DNA from 4 places in the Vibrio algicola genome. Region 4 is predicted to be linked to each of the others. Evidence: predicted binding sites of a transcription regulator. Region 4 holds the regulator's gene; each other region holds the start of a gene.

Region 1 (2,212 bases), 300 kb from region 4:
TGTCGGGATTGGCTATCCCTAAAGAGTCGGCATACGGTTGATTACATGCCTCATGAACTCGATTTTGGTTGAAGATAGCGATCGGATCTGGAGAAGCATTCATCAATGATTGCAACATAGTGTCACGCTGAGCAAGTTCAATTTCCATATTTTGACGACGTTCCATTTCATAAAGAAAAGATTGTTCGGTGTTATACCACTCGGTCACATCGTGAGTAATGCCAATGGTTCCAATAGGTATCCCTGCATCTCCCATCAAAGCGCTAATATGGGTTTCAAGTAAACAACTTTCACCGGTTGGTAACGTGGTCCAACGTTTAACAGTGGCGCGCGAAGTTTGATCATCCCAACTTAATTTGGCACAACTTTCTGCTTCTCGCTCGAGCCAAAAACGGTCATACGCTCGATTGGTGCCTGATACTTGACCATTTGCATCTTTAAAAAACACCAGTTCCGATATCGAATCTAGCGCAAACTTAGCTAAATAATCTTTGATATATCCTTCCGAAGAGGGCGCTATATTATTGCTTACAGGTAGCGCATGATTGACAGCGGCGAGTTCATTCATTTTTCACCCATTTAAATTACATTAAATACTTTATTAAAATTGCCACCTACATAATACAAGGAAATCTACCATAAAGAGGTATTTATTCTTATCTACCTTCACATATTCGCAAGCCAATATTCACTCCCTTCTAATGTGGGCATATATCTAGAACTCTTGTTCTTAATCCACCAATCAAAACTAAGTGTTTGATCACATCATATCGAGACTAAACACAAAGATTAACGCTTAAATTTATGCGTATCACATAACAAAAAAGCAAGTTATCAACAAACCAATAATGGCAATATAAATTCAACTAATTGGCATAAAAAATCATTAATCCACGCTTTTAAGTATTTAATATTCAACAAATGTCAAAAAAATGTATCTATCGAGTAAAGTTTCGTTGGAATTACATAGTACAAAAATGTAGGATGTTTATACGAAACTGCTTTTTTCGTGATAATTATCACGCTAAAAGGAAAATATAAATCGCTAGATTTCGCCATATTGGCAATAGAAATCCCTGTCGATTTACTAAAATAGCAAACGAAACACCTATGGAATCATTTTTTTCGCACATATTTTTCTGCGAATAATGGAAAGGAATCGGGTTGATTTCCCAAGTTTGAGTGAGATCAGCAAAAGATTATAAATATATAAAGGACAAGTAGTACTAGTTGTGGGGCATGATGCCCAGCCTAGTTCTGCCATTAACTTGGAAGGATGTATCTATGGTAAGTAGAGAGCAAAGTACACAGGGATTGTACACTCCGGAATTGGAGCATGACGCCTGTGGAATCGGTTTTGTTGCCCACTTAAAAAACCGAAAATCTCATGCCGTGGTCACACAAGCCCTCGATATGTTGGCTCGTATGGAACACCGTGGAGGTCAAGGCTGCGACCCATGCAGTGGTGATGGCGCGGGTATTTTACTGCAAAAACCGCATGAATTTTTATTAGAAGAAACTGTTAAGCTCGGCATTCGCCTACCGTCATTTGAAAAATATGGCGTCGGTGTGGTTCTATTTCCTAAAGATGAATACAAGCGTCAACAGTGTCGCGATATTCTAGAGCGCAATGCGGCTCGTCTTGATCTCGAAATTATTGGCTACCGTGTATTGCCGGTTGATAATTCCATGATCGGTGAAGATCCCCTCAGCACCGAACCTCAATTTGAACATGTGTTTATTTCAGGTGGCCCGAGTACCACTCCTGCAGAACTGGAACGTAAACTTTATGTTCTGCGTAACTACACCGTTCGAGTATGTTTAGAGTCAGTTTCTAATATTGGTGATGATTTTTATATTAACTCAATGTCTTACAAGACTTTGGTTTATAAAGGGCAATTAACCACAGATCAAGTTCCTCAGTATTTCTTAGACTTACAAAACCCAAGCATGGTCACTGCACTGGCTTTGGTTCACTCTCGCTTTTCTACCAATACTTTCCCAAGATGGCGCTTAGCGCAACCATTCCGTTATATTGCACATAATGGTGAGATTAACACCGTGCGCGGTAACTTAAACTGGATGAAAGCACGCGAAGCTATTTTAGAATCCGACCTATTCACTCAAGCTGAAATCGACATGCTATTGCCGATTTGTTCAGAAAACAGTTCTGATTCCTCTAACTTTGATATGGCACTAGAACTGCTGGTTC
Region 2 (2,212 bases), 410 kb from region 4:
TCGCTCAGGGCGAGCCAGTAAACCAGGTGAGGTTTTACTGCAAACTCACCACCCCGAGCATGCGTTATTACAATCCTTGTTGCATAAGGATTATCACCACTTTGCTCAGACAGCACTGAAAGAGCGAAAAATGGCACTGTTGCCACCTTTTACTCATTTGACTTTGATCCGTGCCGAAGCGACTCAAAATGACTCAACCGAAAGTTTTTTACGCCAAGTTAGACACACATTAGAAGCGCATCCACTGTTTGATGAGACTTGCATGGTACTAGGCCCTATGCCGGCACCATTATCCAAACGCGCAGGAAAATACCGCTGGCAACTACTGCTACAAATCGAAACAAGATCGAAAATGCAGCGTATCTTAGCGTCGGCAAAACCGGCAATTCAGCTGTTGCCACTGGCCAAAAAAGTACGCTGGTCATTAGACATCGAGCCGCAAGACCTTAGTTAGTAATATCTCAATAGTTATAAATAGGGCTGCAAAATAATTCAATGCGAGCAATATCACTTTTTTTATGTAATTATTGCAGCCTAATTAATGTTAACTACTTAATTTTAAGCATAAAATGAGAATATTCGTAATGCTAATGCCTCCTTGTCGGATTAACGTTTTGTTTTAATCATAAGCAGGGTAACCAGCGCGAATGCTCACCACCCATTTTTATAACATTAAGACGTCGTTATCCGGTGGGATGAAACCATTATTTTGCCTATATCAGCGCATTTTTTAAGATATAGGTTATACCCATTTGGGTTTTTAGAGAGAGGAAAATTTATGGCGACAATGAAGGAGGTTGCCCGACTTGCAGGCGTATCCACTGCCACCGTTTCAAGAGCATTAATGAGCCCAGAAAAAGTATCTAACTCAACTCGAAGACGAGTAGAAGATGCGGTGATGTCATCGGGATATTCGCCTAACTCATTGGTAAGAAACTTACGACGCAACGAATCGAAAACCATTATCGTTATCGTGCCGGATCTCTGTGATCCTTATTTCTCAGAAATCATTCGAGGGATTGAAGATACCGCCGCTGAACATGATTATTTAATTTTACTGGGTGATAGCAGTCAGCAACTTAACCGTGAAACCACGTTTATGAATTTGGTGTTTACCAAACAAGCTGATGGCATGGTATTACTCGGTAGTGACACCCCTTTTGATGTCAGCAAGCCGGAACAAAAAAATCTTCCACCTTTGGTAATGGGTTGTGAATACGCGCCAGAGCTAGAATTACCAACCGTGCATATTGATAATTTGACCGCCGCGTTTGATATCGTGAATTATCTGACTCAAATGGGACATAAACGCGTGGCCGAAATGTCAGGTCCAGAGAGTGCAGCTTTATGTCAGTTCCGCCACCAAGGCTATCAACAAGCTCTGCGCCGAGCTGGGTTAGAAATGAACCCTAGTCATAGAGTCTACGGTGATTTCAGTTTTGAATCCGGTGCTTTAGCGGTTAAGAGATTATTAACTCAGCCTGAACCTCCAACCGCTATCTTTTGTCATAATGATGCAATGGCGATTGGCGCAATGCAGCAAGCGAAGAAAATGGGCTATCGGATACCACAAGATCTTTCGGTAGTCGGTTTTGATGATATTCAATTTTCACAATACTGCGAACCGCCATTAACCACTATTGCTCAGCCTCGTTATGAGATTGGCAAACAATCAATGTTGATGTTATTAGAAACACTAAAAGGCAATGAAGTTCGAGCCGGTTCGCGCTTACTCGAAGCCAACTTAGTCATCCGCAACAGCGCTGGGCCACCAAAAATTAAATAATAAAATCCAAATAATAGATTCAGCCAACTTAAGCCTTATATACTTTTAATTAGAGAGAGGCGATGGGTTGGCTTTTTTATGCCACTTTATAAATCGTAGATATTTGAGCCAATTGGTATTAATATGTGGCTCCTTTTTTAAACAATACAAAATTATAGAGCGCCCGTGGCTAATAGAGATTACGTAAGAAAAAGTCCTGCACCCAAAAAGAAGAACACTCGCAAGTCTGCACCGAAGAAGAAAGCATCCCAACGTGCGATCCCTTGGAAGGCGGCTATTATTGCGATCATTCTCGCTGGCGGATTAATCTCTTTGATCTCAATGCTTAATAATGATCCAGAACCGGCAACCCCAAGCGCTACGATTATTCCTGTCGCGCCAAAAGCCAAGCCTAAAAAAGCGCTACCTCCACCGCCGAAAGAACAG
Region 3 (2,212 bases), 630 kb from region 4:
TGAGCGATTCGGATGTTAGCGTAATCAACATGGAAACCATCTGCAATAATACCAGCATACACCTCAGGGGTATCATAAATCGCGCCCACTACACCCGGTTCGCGACCCACCATTGGCGTCATCGCATTAAATAGATGAGTAGCAAAACTGATGCCGTTGGCAAAACCTTCACGTGCTTCAGAATAGGTTGCATTGGTATGGCCGATTGAAACCACAATACCCGCGTCACGTAAGCGTCGAATATGTTCAGGATTATTTTGCTCTGGCGCTAAAGTTACCTTGGCAACCACATCGCTGTTATTACAGATAGCAGCAATCATATCATCGTCTGACTTACGAATAAAATCAGGACGGTGAATACCTTTCTTTAATACATTGAGGAACGGGCCTTCAAGGTGTAATCCGAGAACCTGGTGTTGGTATTTAGCAAGATATTCACGACCGGCTTTAAGTGCTTGGTGCATATCTTCATCTGAAGAAGTGATCAAAGTCGGTAAGTAGCTGGTACAACCTGATTTTAAGTTGGCTTGATGCATAGTTTGCATGGTATCAACCGAGATCAGGTCATTAAACATCACCCCTCCACAACCATTAAGTTGCAAATCAATAAAGCCAGGGCAAAGAATATCGCCTTGTAAATCCTTGGTTTCAATACCTTGTGGTAAATCTTCTGCTTTAATTACAGCATGAATTTTACCCGCATCAACCAATACAGCGTGCTGGGTAAGCACATCATGTCCGGTGTAAATTTTTGCATTAAGCAGCGCATACATAGGGAGCACCCTTCTAATTTATTTAAAATCTTGATGGTTGTCGGCTTTGGTTAGTTATCGTTATACTTTTTCAAAGCAGAGCAACAAATGTGAGTATAAAATAGACTTATACCATTATCGTTTAACTTGGCGTGTTTGGCAGTCTAAAAACAGCTAACTGTGTTGATTCACACGATTAAACAGCAAGTTTGCGAGGCAAAGCAACCGTATTAAAGCTGATACACGTCAAATTCAGAGACTATAGGTTAAGCAAGCAAGAACCTTTATATAGCCATTTAGAATGAATTCATGTTAAAGGAAAAAAACCATTAATTCGAATGATAAAATAAGTTTTCAAAACTATCTAGTCCCAAGATGCTAAAATTGGCGTAATTAGCTGCGATCAGACAAATAACTCTTGATTGAGATCACAAATAATGAGGTTTTAATTTGCGGGCTAAAATTAATCACATAGACTGTCGCTGTACTAAATTTTTTAATAAAAATAAGTTTTGAAGTTCATACAAAATCCTTAGGGGGGAATTCAATGAATATTCTGGGATACGCACAAAGATTAGGTAAAGCACTAATGCTACCTATTGCAACACTACCTGTTGCAGCGTTGTTATTACGTTTAGGTCAACCTGATATATTGGATATCGCATTTATGGCATCTGCTGGTAATGCAATCTTTAGTCAGTTACCTTTACTATTTGGTTTAGGTATCGCGATTGGTTTATCGAAAGATGGGGCTGGTGCTGCTGGTCTTGCTGGTGCAGTTGCTTATTTTGTTATTACCGCGACAGCTCAAAATATCGATTCAACTATCGATATGTCATTCTTTGGCGGTATTTTTGCCGGTATCATCGCAGGTCACTGTTATAATGCGTTCCATAAAACGCGTTTACCTGAGTGGTTAGCTTTCTTCTCTGGTCGTCGTTTAGTGCCTATCATGGCTGGTCTTGTGGCTCTAGTTGCTGGTGCTATTTTCGGTGTGATCTGGCCTGTGATTCAAAACGGTCTTGACGCACTAGCACACGGTATTTCTACTTCTGGTGCAGTCGGTCAATTTATTTACGGTACATTAAACCGTGCATTAATTCCTGTTGGTCTACACCATGTGCTTAACTCTTACTTCTGGTTCGGCATGGGTTCATGTCAAGAAATCATGGTAACAGGCGTTGGTGCATTCTCGAATATTCACCAATTATGTGTTGACCCAGCGATTGCTAAAACATTAGTTGTTGGTCAAGAGCATACGTTTGATTTTGCTAACTCTGTTACTCCTCATATTACTGCAGTTGTGAACACTGTGACTGATACGATTAAAACCGGTGATTTGAACCGTTACTTCGGTGGCGATAAATCTGCTGGGGTATTCATGAATGGTTTCTTCCCAATCATGATGTTTGGTCTTCCTGCTGGTGCGTTTGCTATGTACCTTGCCGCTCCAACAGAGC
Region 4 (2,212 bases):
ATGGCAAGGTTTACCCGATAATACCGATGTGCTTTTCTACGAAGGTTTGCATGGGGGTGTGGTCGATGGGGAAGTCAACGCCTCGCAACATGTCGATTTTTTGATTGGTATGGTGCCGATTGTTAACTTGGAGTGGATCCAAAAATTTGTGCGCGACACCCGCGATCGTGGCCATTCGCGTGAAGCGGTGATGGATTCGATTGTACGCTCGATGGATGATTACTTAAATTACATCACGCCGCAGTTTTCTCGTACTCATATCAACTTTCAGCGAGTGCCAACCGTTGATACTTCTAACCCATTAAACGCCAAAGGCATCCCAAGCTTAGATGAAAGCTTTGTAGTGATCCGTTTGCGTGGAATTAAAAATGTCGACTTCCCTTACCTACTTGCCATGATTGATGGTTCCTTTATGTCACGCCATAACACCTTAGTGGTACCAGGCGGTAAGATGAGTTTTGCGATGGAACTGATCATTCAACCTCTACTGCAACAACTGATCGACACCGGTAAAATTGGCTAAAAAGGTGATCAATTTCACCTTACTGCTGAGTCTGTGACTTAGGCCACACTTTCACAGCTTAAATACCCACTTCAGGGCGATCAAAATCAAGAAATTCGCTACGGAAAGGGGTAGTATTTAAAGCCAACGCAGTAACAGTGCTTGCAGCGTAAATGATGAACACCTATTCTATTTGACCAGTTTAGCCGGTCTCAGGATGAATGACTCAAAACTGAGCAAGCCCTTCAGAGGAAGTAACAAATTATGGTTCTAGGTAAACCTCAAACTGACCCAACTTTAGAGTGGTTTCTATCGCATTGTCATATTCATAAGTACCCATCAAAAAGTACTTTGATTCATGCTGGCGAAAAAGCAGAAACTTTGTACTACATCGTAAAAGGGTCTGTGGCTGTATTAATCAAGGATGAAGAAGGCAAAGAGATGATCTTGTCTTACTTAAACCAAGGCGATTTTATTGGTGAGCTAGGTCTATTTGAAGAAGATCAAGAGCGTACCGCTTGGGTTCGAGCTAAATCACCTTGTGAAGTTGCTGAAATTTCATTTAAGAAATTCCGTCAGCTTATCCAAGTGAATCCAGATATCTTGATGCGTCTGTCAGCTCAAATGGCAACTCGCCTACAAATCACTAGCCAAAAAGTGGGTGACTTAGCCTTCTTAGACGTTACCGGTCGTATTGCACAAACGCTACTTAATCTAGCCAAACAACCAGATGCAATGACTCACCCAGACGGCATGCAAATTAAGATAACTCGTCAAGAGATTGGTCAAATTGTTGGCTGCTCTCGTGAAACCGTTGGTCGTATCTTGAAAATGCTAGAAGAGCAAAATCTAATTTCTGCGCATGGTAAAACCATCGTGGTATACGGTACTCGTTAATCGTCACACACGATTATTTTAAGTACACGCAAAAATAAATAAAGCCACTGAATGCAAATCCAGTGGCTTTTTCGATCTTACTTTTTCGTTACTCTCTACCCAATAGCGGGCAATACTCCTACGCTGATTAGCACTTGTACCCCAATGATCACCAAGCCACTTAATAAAACAAACATCAACGCCACATTACCACCAGCAACGGTAAAGTTTTGGGTTTGTAAGTTGAGTTGACGCGAGCGTTTCACCATCGCAACCGGCAGTAGTAACGCTAAAATCGCTAAGGCAATCGCGGCATAACCGAGTGCCATAATAAAGCCTTGCGGGTAAAATAGAGCAAAACACAATGGCGGAACAAAGGTCACTAACGCGATTCCCACTCGGCCACCTTTGCTTTGGTTCTTATTCAAGCTGTCGCCCAAAAATTCAAATAAGCCTAAGCTCACCCCAAGAAAAGAAGTAATTAAAGCCAGATCAGCAAACACTGACACCACTTGAGAAATGGCAGAACTATGGATCACTTGCGCCAAGGTTCCAACCAGTGCGGTGACATTGCCGGCTTGTGCAAGCGTGGCTTGATCGACCACACCTAATGTCGCTAATTGCCACAGGATATACACCACTAACGGCAATAATGACCCAAACACCATCACTTTTTTCAGCGCTTTCATATCCAGATCTAAATAACGTACCACGGCAGGAATGCTGCCATGAAATCCAAAAGAGGTGAAAATCACCGGTAATGCCGCCACAATCAAGCCTTTTTCTAATGGCATATTCACCAAATGAACCGCTTGAATGTTGGGAGTTAAGAAA

What was found. The regulator CRP, encoded in region 4, controls carbon source genes, mostly activating them, when cyclic AMP is high. The targets are predictions, from matches to a motif close to TGTGANNNNNNTCACA.
Region 1: a site for CRP is predicted at 1,009-1,024, ahead of gltB (glutamate synthase large subunit). Genes of this name have one in related genera too.
Region 2: a site for CRP is predicted at 497-512, ahead of cytR (DNA-binding transcriptional regulator CytR). Genes of this name have one in related genera too.
Region 3: a site for CRP is predicted at 1,170-1,185, ahead of nagE (N-acetylglucosamine-specific PTS transporter subunit IIBC). Genes of this name have one in related genera too.

The regions. Positions count from the first base shown of each region.
Region 1 covers NZ_CP045699.1:2,023,018-2,025,229, forward strand. The annotation lists gene GFB47_RS09235 (sensor domain-containing diguanylate cyclase) at 1-568, opposite strand, end outside; gene gltB (glutamate synthase large subunit) at 1,285-2,212, shown strand, end outside.
Region 2 covers NZ_CP045699.1:214,031-216,242, reverse strand. The annotation lists gene priA (primosomal protein N') at 1-454, shown strand, start outside; gene cytR (DNA-binding transcriptional regulator CytR) at 779-1,786, shown strand; gene GFB47_RS00980 (SPOR domain-containing protein) at 1,952-2,212, shown strand, end outside.
Region 3 covers NZ_CP045699.1:1,685,870-1,688,081, reverse strand. The annotation lists gene nagA (N-acetylglucosamine-6-phosphate deacetylase) at 1-773, opposite strand, end outside; gene nagE (N-acetylglucosamine-specific PTS transporter subunit IIBC) at 1,300-2,212, shown strand, end outside.
Region 4 covers NZ_CP045699.1:2,320,564-2,322,775, forward strand. The annotation lists gene GFB47_RS10630 (phosphoribulokinase) at 1-523, shown strand, start outside; gene crp (cAMP-activated global transcriptional regulator CRP) at 767-1,399, shown strand; gene GFB47_RS10640 (aromatic amino acid transport family protein) at 1,495-2,212, opposite strand, start outside.